One region of the Streptomyces sp. RLA012 genome, then DNA from elsewhere that is predicted to be linked to it. Evidence: riboswitches for the same ligand, from Rfam matches in the RefSeq annotation. Region 1 holds a riboswitch; the other holds the start of a gene.

Region 1 (7,614 bases):
CCGCTGCGGGCTTGAAGGTGGTGAGCGAACGCGCGTAGAGGCGGGAGAAGTTCTGCACCCAGCCGTAGTACGTGTTGCCCGGGTCGAGCGAGTCCGGCACGTCCGACATCTCGTAGGAGACGGTGCCGCCCTTCTTCGTGCTCGGGTTCACGATCGAAGTGAGTGCGGCGTCAGCCTTGGCGGAGGCTCCCCCCTTGCTACCGCCCCCGCCGTCTCCGTCGTCGGAGCTGCTGCACGCAGACGCCCCCAGCGTCAGCGCCACCACAGTGGCGACTGCAGCTGTCACTTTCTTGGTCTTCACCTGAGGAAAGCCCCCTCGATTGATGGTTGCGGCGGACGAACTGCCTGTTGCCGCGCGTTACTTGCTGCGGGGATCGAGTGCGTCACGCAGCCCGTCGCCCAGCAGGTTGAATGCCAGGACCGTGATGAAAATGGCCAGGCCCGGCACGATCATGTACATCGGATCGGTCTCGTAGAGGCCGGCGGCGCTGGAGAGCATGCCGCCCCAGGAGGCCTGGGGCGGGGCGATGCCCACGCCGAGGTAGCTCAGGCCCGCCTCGAAGAGGATGTTCGTCGGGATCAGCAGCGTCGCGTAGACCAGGATCGGCGCGACGAGGTTGGGCAGCAGCTCCCGGAAGAGGATGAACGGCCCGCGAGCACCCAGGCTGCGGGCGGCCTCCACGAACTCGCGCTCACGCAGACTGAGCGTCTGCGCACGCACGATGCGTGCCATGTACGGCCAGTTGAAGAATCCGATCACGAAGATGAGTACGGCGATCCGCAGCGGAAGTCCGGTCAGTCCGAACGCTCCGTCCTGCAGCGAGGCGGAGATCGAGATCGCGAAGAGCAGCAGCGGGAAGGCCAGGAAGGTGTCCATCGCGCGGCTGATGATCGTGTCGATCCAGCCGCCGTAGAAGCCCGCGACCACCCCGAACACTACGCCGAGCACGACGGACAGCAGCGTGGCGCCACCGGCGACCAGCAGGGAGACCCAGGAGCCCTCGATGATGCGGGTCATGACGTCACGCCCGAACTGCGGGTCGACGCCCAGCGGGTGGTCCCAGCTGATGCCGCCCCAGCTCCCCTTGGGGGACAGCAGGGCGGGGTCGATGAGGTCCTGGTGGAACTCGTTGGGGTCCAGACCGAAGATCGCCTCGATGGGCTTCGCCAGCACCGCCATCAGAATCAGCAGAATGACGACGATTCCGCCCGCCACGGCCACCTTGTCCCGCTTGAAACGGAGCCAGGCGATCTGTCCGAGGGAACGACCTTGGATCTGGCTCTGTTTGGCCCCGGCGAGGACTGCCTCCGGCTGCGCCTCGGCAGCCGCCCCGGTGGTCTCGATCGGTGCGGTCACAGTGCCCTGACCCTTCTCGCCGGTGGTCACCGGCCTCTGCATGCCGCGGTCCACGGCTTGCCTCGCCTACAACGTGCGCAGTCGCCGCAGATGATGCGGCGCCGCTGCGCTCTTGAACTACGACTTGATCTATGACTTGAGCTACGACTGTCTCGCTCACAGGATCGATGACCCCACGTCTGACACGGGAGTCTTCAGCGACTCCACGATCACGTGCCAGAGCTGACGGAGAAAGTATGCGTAACCGTGATGCTGTCAGGAGGATTCCGTTATCCGAACAGTGGGTAACGGGGGTCGGACAGTGGACAGTTGGGGTTGAAAGGGCCACAGGGCCCCCTTTCGCCGCTTGTCACCCCACAAGCGGACATCTGACCCTTACGCTTCCTTGCGCGCAGGTCAGCACGGTCGGGCACGTGAAGAACGAGGAGGCCGAACGAGTATGTCTTCAGTATGAGCGAGGCTGCGGGTACCCGTAGCCACCCGCCATCGGCGCCTGCGCCGGAGCGGCCGCGTGCGCCTCCCGGTCGTAGAACGGCCGGGCGTTGGCGCGCAGCCACATCGCCACCGGGTCGTACTCGTCGGACATCGCGACGGTCGACACGGGCAGCCCGTCCGGCACCGCGCCGATCGACTGCTGCATCATCGCCCGTACCGAGTCCACGGCGGGCGGCGAGGTGTCGTAGACATCGAGACCGATGGCCAGATAGGGCGCCCCGAGCGCGGGCTGCACCCACGCGCGGCGCAGCGAGCGCACGGCGGGCGTGCGGTGCGCGTTCTGCGTGAGCAGGGCGTAGAACTGCGGGATCTCGATGCCCGGTTCGGAGAGCCGCACCGGACCCGCGGGCTGGCGTTCCAGGCCCGCGGCGATTCTGCGCAGATCCAGCCACGGGATGCCGACCCCGCCGCCGGGGGCATGCGGATTCAGCCAGAGTCCGAAGTGGTCGGGGTAGAGGGTGCGGGCCACATCCAGACCGTCGACGACCTCGTACGACCGGTTCCAGCCGCTGGCCGAGAGTTCCTGGGCGGAGGTGACGCACGGCGCGTAGCCGAAGCCGTCCACCTCCATGTTCCCGTACTGCGCGTCCGGCGAGCCGGCCTGGCCGTGCCAGAGCAGCATCCAGACCTGGCCGGACGACGGGGTCGCGAGCGCGCGAAGGAGCGCCTCGTAGGCGTCGTAACGCCCGGGCGTCACCTGGCGCAGCATGTGCTCGACCTGCCCGGCCGCGGCCGTGCCCGACGCGCTCACCCTCAACCGCCCCTTCGCGAAGAAATCATGACGAAATCACGACGAAATCACGCAATACGCCGACGGCGCTCGTGACGAACGTGAGTCGACACTTCGACAACACCTCGACCGAACCCCGACCGAGCCATGAAACCAGCTTAAGCGGCGAACCTGACAGCGACTTGACGCACGGCGCGGGAGGTCTGTGCCGCGTCAGTACCCCTGCTGGTAGAACGGGCGCACATTCGCCCGCATCCAGTCCCCCACCGGATCCTGTGCGACATCGAGGAACACCATGTTCACGGGCCGCTCCACCGGCACCCGGCCGAGCGCCCGGCCGAGCGCGTCCAGCGGGAGCGTACGGGCGTCGCCCTCCCATCCGGACAGTTCGACCCCGATGAACATCAGCGCCTCGCCGCCCTCGACGCTGGCCAGGCAGCGGCGCGCGGTCAGCACCACACCGGCCGCCGCGAACTCGGCCGAGGCCGCGGCCAGGAAGTCCACCGGGTCGTCCTGCCAGTCGGGCTCGAAGAGCCGCACCCGGCCGCCGCTCGCGATCCCGTCCAGCGGGGTGCGCCCGGCCCGGCACAGCTCGGCGACCGCGGGTGGCGGCAGCGGCACACCGACCACGCCGTCCGGGTTGATCGCGATGCCGAGCTGCGGGGGCAGGCCGCGGGCGAACTCGACGGCGGGCGCGATCGTGTACGACAGGTGGCCGCCGACGACCTGGCGGAACTGCTCCTCGGAGCTGAAGACCGGCACATACGCCTGGCCCTCGATCTCCAGCGTGGGCAGGTCGAGGGAGTCCGCGTGCGGTCCGCCGCCGTTGGGCAGCGGCACCCAGACGAAGCTGCGGCTGAGAACCTCGACGATGCGGCCGCCGGCCGAGGGCACTCCGAGGGACGCGGAGAGCACCTCTTCCAGTTCGTTGCCCGGCCAGCCGCCGTGCGGGTGGGCGTGCGGGTGCGCCGGTGCCGGGGAGTCCGGGAAAGCCTGGAATTCGGGGAAGTCCATCTGTCTACCTGTCTACCGCCTGCTGTGAACCACTGTTCTGGTGTTCTGGCTGGAAAGATTAGTGGGCTCGTAGGACTTCCAGGACTCCTTGACTCCTCGACTCCTCAGTCGCCGAAGTCGATCCGGCGCAGTACGTCCGCCGCGTCCCGGTCCAGGAGCACCGCCGAGCCGCAGCCCTCCGGCAGATCGCCCCGCTCGACGGAGCGCAGCAGCCGGGCGACCGCGCCCCGGTGGCGCGCGAACGCGTACCGCGAGACGCCCCGGCCGCGCTCGCGCTGGCCCTCCAGCGCCGTGCCCGGCGTGACGTCGAGCAGCAGCAGCTGCAGGGTGCCGCCCCGGCGGCGGGCCTCGCGGGCCAGCCAGCGGCGCACCCAGGCCTGCGTACCGCAGTCGTGCACGACGACGCCGGCGCCGGAGCGCAGCGCTCCGCGCAGGCCCACGTAGTGCGCGAGGCGGACGAAGGGGCGGTAGACCGCGTACGGCAGCCGGCGGGAGAGCCGGCCGTCCCAGCGGTCGCGGGTGTCCTGGGAGTCGATGCGGGCGCCCGTGACGGCCCGGCGCATCAGGGTCGACTTTCCGCTGCCGGGCAGCCCGGTGACCACGACGACGTCCGCGGCCCCGAAGTACAGACCGTGCGGGCTGCGTCCCGCGCGCTGCCTGAGGTCGCGGACGAAGGCCGCCGGGAGCGGTCCGCACGCTTCCCGGGCCCGGGCCGGGGCGCCGGGCTGTTCGGGCAGCGCGACGCCCGAGGTCGTCGCGTACGCCGTGGTCCTGTTCACCGTGATCGTCCTCCCCTTGGGGTGTGGAGTCTCATCCCCGTCGAGTGTAAAGAGAAGGTAATGCGCGGTGTCTCTCATTTCCGTACGCGGACTGCCACAGGCCGGTTACAGATGCGGACTGCCGTGATCGGACGGCGCGTGCGATGATGTGCCCGCCAAACTGCATACCGGCCGCTTGAATCCGCGCGGGAGAGTTCCGGGGACCCACGGGTACCCGGACGCCGAAGGAGCAAGTCCCTCCCTTGAATCTCTCAGGCCCCGTTACCGCGCGGGCGAGGCACATCTGAAAAGCGGGCCGCCGTCCGGCGGCTCCACCCAAGGTGCAAGTCAGGACCACCGTTCGCGGGGTCGTGATGAACCTCTCAGGTTCCGATGACAGATGGGGAGGAACGACCTCGCCGTCATGCCTTGGGAGCCCCACCGATGAGCAGTAACGCACCCCGTCTCACCGCGCTCGATGCCCTGCATCGCTCGCTCGGCGCGACGATGACCGACTTCGCGGGCTGGGACATGCCCCTGCGGTACGGCTCCGAGCGTGACGAGCACCTCGCCGTCCGCACGAAGGCCGGTCTCTTCGACCTCTCGCACATGGGCGAGATCACCGTCACCGGCCCGCGGGCGGCCGCGCTCCTGAACCACGCGCTCGTCGGCGACATCGCCTCCGTCGGCGTCGGCCGTGCCCGCTACACCATGATCTGCCGGAAGGACGGCGGCATCCTCGACGACCTGATCGTCTACCGGCTGGCCGAAACCGAGTACATGGTCGTCGCCAACGCCTCCAACGCCCAGGTGGTGCTGGACGCGCTGACCGAGCGCGCCGCCGGTTTCGACGCCCTCGTGCGCGACGACCGCGACGCGTACGCGCTGATCGCCGTCCAGGGCCCCGAGTCCCCCGGCATCCTCAAGTCCCTGACCGACGCCGACCTGGACGGGCTGAAGTACTACGCGGGTCTGCCGGGCACCGTCGCGGGCGTCCCGGCGCTGATCGCCCGCACGGGCTACACCGGCGAGGACGGCTTCGAACTGTTCGTGGCCCCGTCCGACGCCGAGAAGCTGTGGCAGGCGCTGACCGAGGCGGGCGCGCCCGTCGGTCTCGTCCCCTGCGGTCTGTCCTGCCGCGACACGCTGCGCCTGGAGGCGGGCATGCCGCTGTACGGGCACGAGCTGAGCACCACGCTCACCCCCTTCGACGCGGGGCTCGGGCGGGTCGTGAAGTTCGCCAAGGAAGGGGACTTCGTGGGGCGTGCCGCTCTCCAGGAGGCCGCCTCCCGAGCCCAGGAGAACCCGCCGCGGGTGCTGGTCGGCCTGATCGCCGAGGGCCGTCGGGTACCGCGTGCCGGGTACGCCGTCGTCGCCGGCGGCGAGGTGATCGGCGAGGTCACCTCCGGCGCGCCCTCCCCCACGCTGGGCAGGCCGATCGCGATGGCGTACGTCGACGCCGCGCACGCCGCACCGGGCACGAGCGGGGTCGGCGTGGACATCCGGGGCAGCCACGAGCCGTACGAGGTCGTGGCGCTGCCGTTCTACAAGCGCGAGAAGTAGCTCCGGGCCCGAAAGAGCTCGGCGGTCCAGCGCGCCCACGTGACGCCACGCCCCGGGTGACGTCTCGTATCCCAGGACCACCCGTCCATCTCCTCCACCTCCTTCATCTCCTCCACCTCCTTCATCCCGTTCATCTCCTTCATCCCGTTCATCAGCACTCCCCCGCGTACAGGAGAATTCAGGCCATGAGCAACCCCCAGCAGCTGCGCTACAGCAAGGAGCACGAGTGGCTGTCGGTCGCCGAGGACGGCGTCTCGACGGTCGGCATCACCGAGTTCGCGGCCAACGCGCTCGGCGATGTCGTCTACGCCCAGCTTCCGGAGGTCGGTGCCACGGTGACCGCGGGCGATTCCTGCGGCGAACTGGAGTCGACCAAGTCCGTCAGCGACCTGTACGCACCGGTCACCGGTGAGGTCGTGGAGACCAACCAGGACGTCGTGGACGACCCGTCGCTGGTGAACTCCGCCCCCTTCGAGGGCGGCTGGCTGTTCAAGGTACGCGTCACGGACGAGCCGGCCGACCTGCTCTCCGCGGACGAGTACACCGAGTTCTCCGGCTCCTAAGGACTTCCGACCGATGTCGCTTCTGAACACACCCCTGCACGAGCTGGACCCGGACGTCGCCGCCGCCGTCGACGCCGAGCTGCACCGCCAGCAGTCCACCCTGGAGATGATCGCCTCGGAGAACTTCGCTCCGGTCGCGGTCATGGAGGCCCAGGGCTCGGTCCTGACCAACAAGTACGCCGAGGGCTACCCCGGCCGCCGCTACTACGGCGGCTGCGAGCACGTCGACGTGGTCGAGCAGATCGCCATCGACCGCGTCAAGGCGCTCTTCGGCGCCGAGCACGCGAACGTGCAGCCCCACTCGGGCGCCCAGGCCAACGCGGCGGCGATGTTCGCGCTGCTGCAGCCCGGCGACACGATCATGGGTCTGAACCTCGCGCACGGCGGGCACCTGACCCACGGCATGAAGATCAACTTCTCGGGCAAGCTCTACAACGTGGTCGCGTACCACGTGAGCGACGAGACCGGTCAGGTCGACATGAACGAGGTCGAGCGCCTCGCCAAGGAGTCCCGGCCGAAGCTGATCGTGGCGGGCTGGTCGGCGTACCCGCGTCAGCTGGACTTCGCCGCGTTCCGCCGGATCGCGGACGAGGTCGGCGCCTACCTGATGGTCGACATGGCGCACTTCGCGGGCCTCGTGGCCGCGGGTCTGCACCCGAACCCGGTCCCGCACGCCCACGTGGTCACCACCACGACCCACAAGACGCTGGGCGGCCCGCGCGGTGGCGTGATCCTTTCCACCGCCGAACTGGCCAAGAAGATCAACTCCGCGGTCTTCCCGGGCCAGCAGGGCGGTCCCCTGGAGCACGTGATCGCCGCCAAGGCCGTCTCCTTCAAGGTCGCCGCCTCGGACGACTTCAAGGAGCGCCAGCAGCGCACGCTGGACGGCGCGCGGATCCTGGCCGAGCGCCTGGTCCAGGACGACGTCAAGGCCGTAGGGGTGGACGTCCTCTCCGGCGGCACGGACGTGCACCTCGTCCTGGTCGATCTGCGCGACTCCGAGCTGGACGGGCAGCAGGCCGAGGACCGCCTGCACGAGGTCGGCATCACCGTCAACCGCAACGCCATCCCGAACGACCCGCGCCCGCCGATGGTCACCTCAGGTCTGCGCATCGGCACGCCCGCCCTCGCCAC
Region 2 (7,614 bases), 5.9 Mb from region 1:
CCGTCAGGTCCGGCGAGATTCAGCTCGATCTCCAGACCCATGAGATTCCTCGGACGATCGAACCGCTTCTCCTCCAGCAGCCGCGCCAGCCCCGTCAGGCACTGCCGGAGCTTGTCGCGGTAGCGCTGGCGATCAGACAGGCCGTACGGCCCTGCCACGACCTTCTCTCCCATCGAAGCGTCCCTCCTCGAATGGGCAGGCCGATCCTCCGGCCCCTGCTGTCCCGCAGGATGATGCCCAGGCAACACGATCGATAACGCCCTGTACAGCCTTGTCGACCGCTACGCTGGTACCCGTTGTCCAGAGGCACATTCACGGGGCATGGACCACAGCACACTTTCAGCCTGACACGATCTCGTGAAAAACGCCGACGAGAATCGGCCGACCGCTCAGGCGAAGTATTCCGAGGTCACCGTCGGGCGGTGACGCAAAATCGGGATGAACCTCTCGTTTCGTCGACCGAATACCGCCTTGCTCTTCATATTCGCGACGGCTAGATGAAACACCGTATGAACACGCGTCGTATAAACTCCGCGAACGAGGCAGAGAGTTGGCGCTCGCGGTCCGAGGTCCTGTCGTCGAGGTGACGTGCGGCAGGCGACACCCTGTCGGCAGATCCAGACCCCTCGCCCCTCCGACCCCGAGAGCTGACAGCGCCGTCCGCCCCCGCCCTCGCGTCACTGTGCCTGTCGAATGAGAGGCGACCCACCATGCCGCTGCATGTCCCCCCGGCTCCCGCGCCCGCCCTGCGCACCGTCCTCACGGCACTCGGTTCCCCCACCGCCGTCCGCGAGGCCCGTACCCCGTCCCTGCGCATGGCGCAGGGACCCGTCACCCCCGAACTCCCGCTGCCCGTACATGTCCTGGACCGGGTCACGCCGGCGGGCGCGTCGGCGGGCGCCTCGACCACCCGGCTCGCCGGGTGGCGCTTCCTGATCCGTTGCGGCGACCGCTCGGTGGCAGCCGCCGACACCATGCTCACCGCCGACGGCTGGGCCTTCTCGCACTTCTTCGAAGGCCCGTACATCGCGGCCACCGAGCGCGCCCTGCGCCAGGCCGAGAACATGAAGCAGCCGTACCAGCCCCGCCTGCTGTCCGTGCCCGAGCTCTACATGCTCACGCTGTGGCTGCACGGCGACTGCACCGCGGACGGCGCCGACGGACATCCGGCCGCCACCGACCTCCTGGTGCCGCTCGCGCCCGCCCCGCCCGGCATCGCCGCACACCGCCCGCACCGCGTCGCCGAACTCCTGCCGGTCCTCACCCACCGGCTCACCCCCGCCCCGCTGCTCAGCTCGCCCGCATAAGCGCTCGCCCAGGCACACACGCGCCGCTCGTTGCCCCGCCGCCGCTTCGCCGGCAGCGGGGCACGGTGCTGCCACGGTGCGTCCAGCCTCCGAGCGAGCCCCCGTCGAGCCTCTGAGCGAGCCCCCCGTCGAGCCCCCAGAGCCGGCCGCTCGTCGAACCCCGAACCGGGCCGCTCGTTCGGGCCCAGCAGCGCTCGTACGAGGGGAAACGCGCCCCCGGCTCCCCTCGGACTAGCCCCATCCGACCACCGCGAACCCCCCGAAGGGACCGTGCAGTTGGAATGAACCGTCCGCTCGGGTGATGCGTCTCCAACCTGTGAGGAGCGGTGCCGCGAAATCCCTGCGGATTGACGCCCGTAGGGCAACACTGGGTTCCAAACACACACCAACGGGGGGCGGCCATGAGTACTTCGAGCCGCGGGACAGACACCACAGCCATCACTCATCTCTCATCCCAGCGAAAGATCCCATCCATGTGCCAGCACCAGCCACCGTGTCCGACAGTCGAATCAGCCGACCGGGAGTCCGCCCGCCTCGTGGCGCACCACCCGGAGCAGGGATGGAGCCTGCTGTGCAACGGCGTGCTGCTCTTCGAGGACACCGGTGAGCTCCTGCCGGACGGCCAGATCATCGCCCCGCACCGCCCGCTGGGCAGCGAACACGTGATGACGGCCGCCTGAGCCGCACAACCGGGTGGCCGGACCAGCCGCCCAGACACACGAGGGGCCGGCCCGGAGACGTACTCTCCGAACCGGCCCCGACGCATGTCCGAGGGTGATCACTCCCCGTAGCCATCTACGTTCTGAGCGCTGATCAGTCCTCGTAGGCGTCCAGCGGCGGGCAGGAACAGACCAGGTTCCGGTCGCCGTACGCCTGGTCGATGCGCCGCACCGGCGGCCAGTACTTGTCCGCGGCCGAGACCCCGGCCGGGAACACGGCCTCCTCACGGGTGTACGCGTGCTCCCACTCCCCGCCGAGCGCGGCGGCGGTGTGCGGGGAGTTGCGCAGCGGGTTGTCGTCGGCCGCCCAGACACCCGAGCCGACCTTGTCGATCTCCGCACGGATGGCGATCATCGCCTCACAGAACCGGTCGAGTTCGATCAGGTCCTCGGACTCGGTCGGCTCGATCATCAGCGTGCCGGCCACCGGGAAGGACATCGTCGGCGCGTGGAAGCCGTAGTCGATCAGCCGCTTGGCGATGTCGTCGACGCTGACGCCGGTCGCCTTGGTCAGCGGGCGCAGATCGATGATGCACTCGTGCGCGACCAGTCCGCCCGGGCCGGTGTAGAGCACCGGGAAGTGCGGCTCCAGGCGCTTGGCGATGTAGTTGGCGGACAGCACCGCCACCTGCGTGGCCCGCTTGAGGCCCTCGCCGCCCATGAGACGGACGTACGCCCAAGAGATCGGCAGAATGCCCGCAGAGCCCCAGGGAGCGGCCGAGATCGGTCCCACACCGGTCTCGGGACCGGCCGCGGGCTGCAGCGGGTGGTTCGGCAGGTAGGGCGCCAGGTGCTCGCGCACACCGACCGGGCCGACACCGGGACCGCCACCGCCGTGCGGGATGCAGAACGTCTTGTGCAGGTTCAGGTGCGAGACGTCACCACCGAAGTGGCCCGGCTTGGCGAGCCCCACCAGCGCGTTGAGGTTGGCGCCGTCGACGTACACCTGCCCGCCCGCCTCGTGCACCTGCGCACAGATGTCGGCGACGTGCTCCTCGAACACACCGTGCGTCGAGGGGTACGTGATCATCAGCACCGCCAGCTCGTCGCGGTACTGCTCGATCTTGGCCCGCAGGTCCTCGACGTCGATCTCGCCGTCCTCGGCGGTCTTCACGACGACGACCTTCATCCCGGCCATCACGGCGCTCGCGGCGTTCGTGCCGTGCGCGGAGGACGGGATCAGACACACCGTGCGCTGCTCGTCGCCGTTGGCGCGGTGGTAGCCGCGTACGGCGAGCAGCCCGGCCAGCTCGCCCTGGGAGCCCGCGTTCGGCTGGAGTGACACCTTGTCGTACCCGGTGACCTCGGCGAGCCGCTCCTCCAGCTCCTGGATGAGGGTGAGATAGCCCTGCGCCTGCTCGGCGGGCACGAAGGGGTGCAGCTGGCCGAACTCGGGCCAGGTGACCGGCTCCATCTCGGTGGTCGCGTTGAGCTTCATGGTGCAGGAGCCCAGCGGGATCATGCCGCGGTCGAGCGCGTAGTCACGGTCGGACAGCCTGCGCAGGTAGCGCAGCATCGCGGTCTCGGAGCGGTACTGGTGGAAGACCGGGTGCGTGAGGTAGTCGTCGGTGCGCAGCAGCGCCGCGGGCAGCGTTTCCTCGGCGACGGCGTCCAGGGCCTCGATGTCACCGTCGACGCCGAAGGCGGTCCAGACGGCGCCCACCTGCTTGCGGGCGGTGGTCTCGTCGCAGGCGATCGACACATGGTCGGCGTCGACGAGGTGGAGGTTGACACCCTGGTTGCGCGCGCCGGCCACCATCTCGGCGGCCCGGCCCGGCACCCGCACGGTCAGCGTGTCGAAGTAGGCACCGTGCACGACCTCGACCCCGCCCGCCTTCAGGCCCTCGGCGAGGATCGTGGCGTACCGGTGCGTACGCCGCGCGATGGTCCGCAGGCCCTCGGGCCCGTGATAGACGGCGTACATGCCGGCCATCACCGCGAGCAGCACCTGAGCCGTACAGATGTTGCTGGTCGCCTTCTCGCGCCGGATGTGCTGCTCGCGTGTCTGCAGGGCGAGCCGGTACGCCTTGTGTCCGTCGGCGTCCACGGAGACGCCCACCAGCCGGCCGGGCAGGCTGCGCGCGAAGTTCTCACGCACCGCCATGTATCCGGCGTGCGGACCGCCGAAGCCCATCGGCACTCCGAAGCGCTGGGTCGTACCGACGGCGATGTCGGCGCCGAGCTCACCCGGCGAGATGAGCAACGTGAGGGCAAGCAGATCGGCGGCGACGGTGACGACCGCGCCGAGCTCGTGCGCCTGCTCGACGACGGGCTTCAGGTCGCGTACGGCACCGGAGGCGCCCGGGTACTGGATCAGCACGCCGTTGATCTCGCGCCCGGCGATCTCGGCCGGGATGCCCTCGCCCAGGTCGGCGACGACGACCTCGACACCGGTCGGCTCGGCGCGGGTCTCGATGACGGCGATGGTCTGCGGCAGGGCGTCCGCGTCGACCAGGAAGAGGCCCTTCTTGTTCTTACCCATGCGCCGGGACAGCGCCATCGCCTCGGCGGCCGCGGTGCCCTCGTCCAGCAGGGAGGCGCCGGAGGTCGGCAGTCCGGTCAGCTCGGCGACCACGGTCTGGAAGTTGAGCAGCGCTTCGAGCCGCCCCTGGGAGATCTCCGGCTGGTACGGCGTGTACGCGGTGTACCAGGCGGGGTTCTCCATGACGTTGCGCAGGATCACCGGCGGCGTGAACGTGCCGTAGTAGCCGAGGCCGATCATCGAGTCGAGCACCTGGTTGCGGTCCGCGAGGGAGCGCAGCTCGGCCAGTACCTCGGCCTCGGTGCGCGCGCCCGGCAGCTCCAGCGCCTCGGCGTTCTTGATGACGTCCGGCACCGCGGCGGCCGTCAGCTCGTCGAGCGAGCCGTACCCGACCTGCGCGAGCATCTTGGCCCGTGCCTCGGAGTCGGGCCCGATGTGGCGCTGTTCGAAGGGGATTCCCTGTTCGAGCACGGAGAGCGGAGTGCGGTGGGCGGTCATTGCGGAGGCCTCCTGGTCTGACGCGACCTTCGAGGGGCACCCCGGCGCGGGTACCCCGACGGCCTCCCCCTCTGTCATCTCAACCTGAGAGCTTCACCGGCCCGCCCGCTCGCTGCGACCCGGCTTTCACCGTCGGTGAGAGCGAGGGCCATCGACCCTCGCCCTGCTTTCCAGAGTGACCTCGTCCGTGCGGTACGTGAGCCTGAGAGATTCCGGGGAGGATTTGCTCCTTCGGCGCCTCCGATGGTGTCTTGGAGGACTCTCCCGCGCGGGGTCAGCAGCCGCCTGCCAGCCTACCAGCGAGGGCAACGCACGAGCTTTCGAGTGGCCACCTTCCTGAATGTGCTCTTTTGTAGTGCTTACGGATGAGTTGCCAGCGAATGGAGGGACCGTGCAGACCGACATCGATCCGCGCAACCTGATCGGCCGCAAGGCGCTCGACCGAAATGGCGCCAAGATCGGCACGATCGACGAGGTCTATCTCGACGACGCGACCGGCGTCCCGGAGTGGGCGGCCATACGCACCGGCCTGTTCAGCAGGGACGCCTTCGTGCCTCTGGAGCCCAGCGAAATCGTCGAAGGCACGCTGCACGTCCCCTTCGACCGAGCGCTGATCAAGGACGCCCCCGATTTCGGCGTGGGCCGCCATCTCTCCCCCGACCAGGAACTCCAGCTCTACCACCACTACGGCCTGGACGTAGCGCCCCCGCCGCCGCCCGCGGACCGGGACTTCGGCCGTCTGGCGGGCACGGACGAGGGTTGACCCGCCCCGAAAGGGGCGCGGGGAACCGCACGACCAGCCACAAACAACCCGCGGCGCCGAACCGACTTCACCCCTCACGGCGATCGCTGACCACCCCCACCACCAACGGCAACGGCTCCGCCAACTCCAACGCAACGTCATCCGTACGAAACGTCCGCACACGCCCGGGCTCGGAGTAGGGCGTCTCGAACCGCACGGTCACCCGCCCCAGCCCACTCCCCTGCACCCACCCGTGCCCGTACTCGACATGCCGCACGTCATGCCCGGCGGGCCACCGCCGCTCGGCGGGCGGCACCTGCTCGGCGCCCGGTTCCTCCTCGTCCGGATGATCCGGCACCGTCGACTCCTCCACGGCGGCCTCCGCCTCCGCGTGGGCCTCCGCCTGAGCTCTGGCCTGGGCGAACAGATCCTCCTGCGTGTAGTCGGCGAGCCCCGACACGCCGACCCCCAGCAGCCGTACGCCCCCGGTCGTGTCCACCGCCTCCAGAAGCCGGGCGGCGGCCTCCCCCACGACCGCCGGGTCGTCCGTGGGCCCCCGCAGCGTCTCGGACCGGGTCAGCGTCGAGAAGTCGTATCTGCGCACCTTCAGCACGATGGTCCGCCCGGACAACCCGGCATCCCGCAACCGCCGCACACACCGGCCGGCGAGCCGCTGCACCTCCAGGCCGACCCGCACCCGGTCGTGGATGTCCACGTCGTACGTGTCCTCCACCGACACGGACTTCGTCTCCCGCTCGGCGACCACGGGCCGCTCGTCCTGCGCCAGCGCCATCGCGTACAGCGCGTGCCCGTGAGCCTTCCCCAGCAGCCGTACGAGCTCGTCCTCGCCCGCCTCGGCGATCTCGTCGACCGTGGTGATCCCGGCCCGGCGCAGATGGTCCCCGGTCGCGGGCCCCACACCCGGAAGCGTCCGCACCGACATCGGCCCCAGCAGCGCGCGCTCCGTCCCCGGGTCGATCACCACAAGACCGTCGGGCTTGGCCTGCTCCGAGGCGATCTTGGCGAGCATCTTGGAGGCGGCGAGCCCCACCGATCCCGTCAGCCCCGTGACGGCCCGGATGTCCGCGCGCAGCTTCGCCCCCGCCAACCGCGCGGAAGCATCGTCCCAGGCCGCTTCGCCGGCCTCCAGATCGACGAACGCCTCGTCCAGGCTCAGGGGCTCCACCAGCGGCGACAGCGCCCGCAGCAGCCCCATCACCTGCTCGCTGATCTCCCGGTAGAGACCGAAGCGCGGCACGAGATACGCGGCGTTCGGCGCCAGCCGGCGCGCCTGGGCCATGGGCATCGCCGAGTGCACCCCGAAGACACGCGCCTCGTACGAGGCGGTGGCGACGACTCCGCGCGGTCCGAGCCCGCCCACGACGACGGCTTTCCCGCGCAGGCTCGGCTTGGCCGCCTGCTCCGCCGAGGCGAAGAAGGCATCCATGTCGAGATGCAGGATCGTTGGCGCGGTTCTCACATCTCCGATGCTGCCCTACGCCACTGACAATGCCTCTGCGGGCCTCAGACGGCCCGGTTGCGCCGGCGCGCCAACTCGTCCGCCGGATTGTGCCCGAGGAGCGTCTCTCCCGTGTCCACGCGCTCCCCGTGCAGCTGCGAGAGTGCGTTCTCGACGTCCCGCCACACCACGCCCACGGCGATCCCGAAGACGCCCTGCCCGCCCTGCAACAGGGCGTGCACCTCGTCGGGCGAGGAGCACTCGTACACGGTCGCGCCGTCGCTCATCAGCGTCATGCGCTCCAGATCCCGGAAGCCGCGCTCCCTGAGGTGCTGAACCGTGGTGCGGATGTTCTGCAGGGACACTCCCGTGTCGAGGAACCGCTTCACGATCTTCAGAACGACGAC

Evidence for each region. Region 1 has a riboswitch for glycine ahead of gcvT (glycine cleavage system aminomethyltransferase GcvT). Riboswitches for the same ligand answer to the same signal wherever they lie in the genome.
Region 2: it holds a riboswitch for glycine, as region 1 does, so the genes downstream of both, gcvP (aminomethyl-transferring glycine dehydrogenase) here and gcvT (glycine cleavage system aminomethyltransferase GcvT) in region 1, are expected to answer to the same signal.

The regions. Positions count from the first base shown of each region.
Region 1 covers NZ_JBWDPA010000002.1:3,576,086-3,583,699, forward strand. The annotation lists gene RV986_RS16150 (ABC transporter substrate-binding protein) at 1-301, opposite strand, end outside; gene RV986_RS16155 (ABC transporter permease) at 359-1,357, opposite strand; gene RV986_RS16160 (enhanced serine sensitivity protein SseB C-terminal domain-containing protein) at 1,803-2,603, opposite strand; gene RV986_RS16165 (enhanced serine sensitivity protein SseB) at 2,796-3,596, opposite strand; gene RV986_RS16170 (AAA family ATPase) at 3,701-4,381, opposite strand; glycine riboswitch at 4,552-4,652, shown strand; glycine riboswitch at 4,653-4,764, shown strand; gene gcvT (glycine cleavage system aminomethyltransferase GcvT) at 4,799-5,917, shown strand; gene RV986_RS16180 (hypothetical protein) at 5,899-6,069, opposite strand; gene gcvH (glycine cleavage system protein GcvH) at 6,103-6,480, shown strand; gene glyA (serine hydroxymethyltransferase) at 6,494-7,614, shown strand, end outside.
Region 2 covers NZ_JBWDPA010000002.1:9,447,316-9,454,929, reverse strand. The annotation lists gene RV986_RS42990 (glutamate-cysteine ligase family protein) at 1-173, opposite strand, end outside; gene RV986_RS42985 (hypothetical protein) at 711-1,307, shown strand; gene RV986_RS42980 (DUF5999 family protein) at 1,781-1,987, shown strand; gene gcvP (aminomethyl-transferring glycine dehydrogenase) at 2,121-5,006, opposite strand; glycine riboswitch at 5,187-5,283, opposite strand; gene RV986_RS42970 (PRC-barrel domain-containing protein) at 5,398-5,769, shown strand; partial or broken gene RV986_RS42965 (DNA polymerase IV) at 5,691-7,228, opposite strand; gene RV986_RS42960 (MerR family transcriptional regulator) at 7,273-7,614, opposite strand, start outside.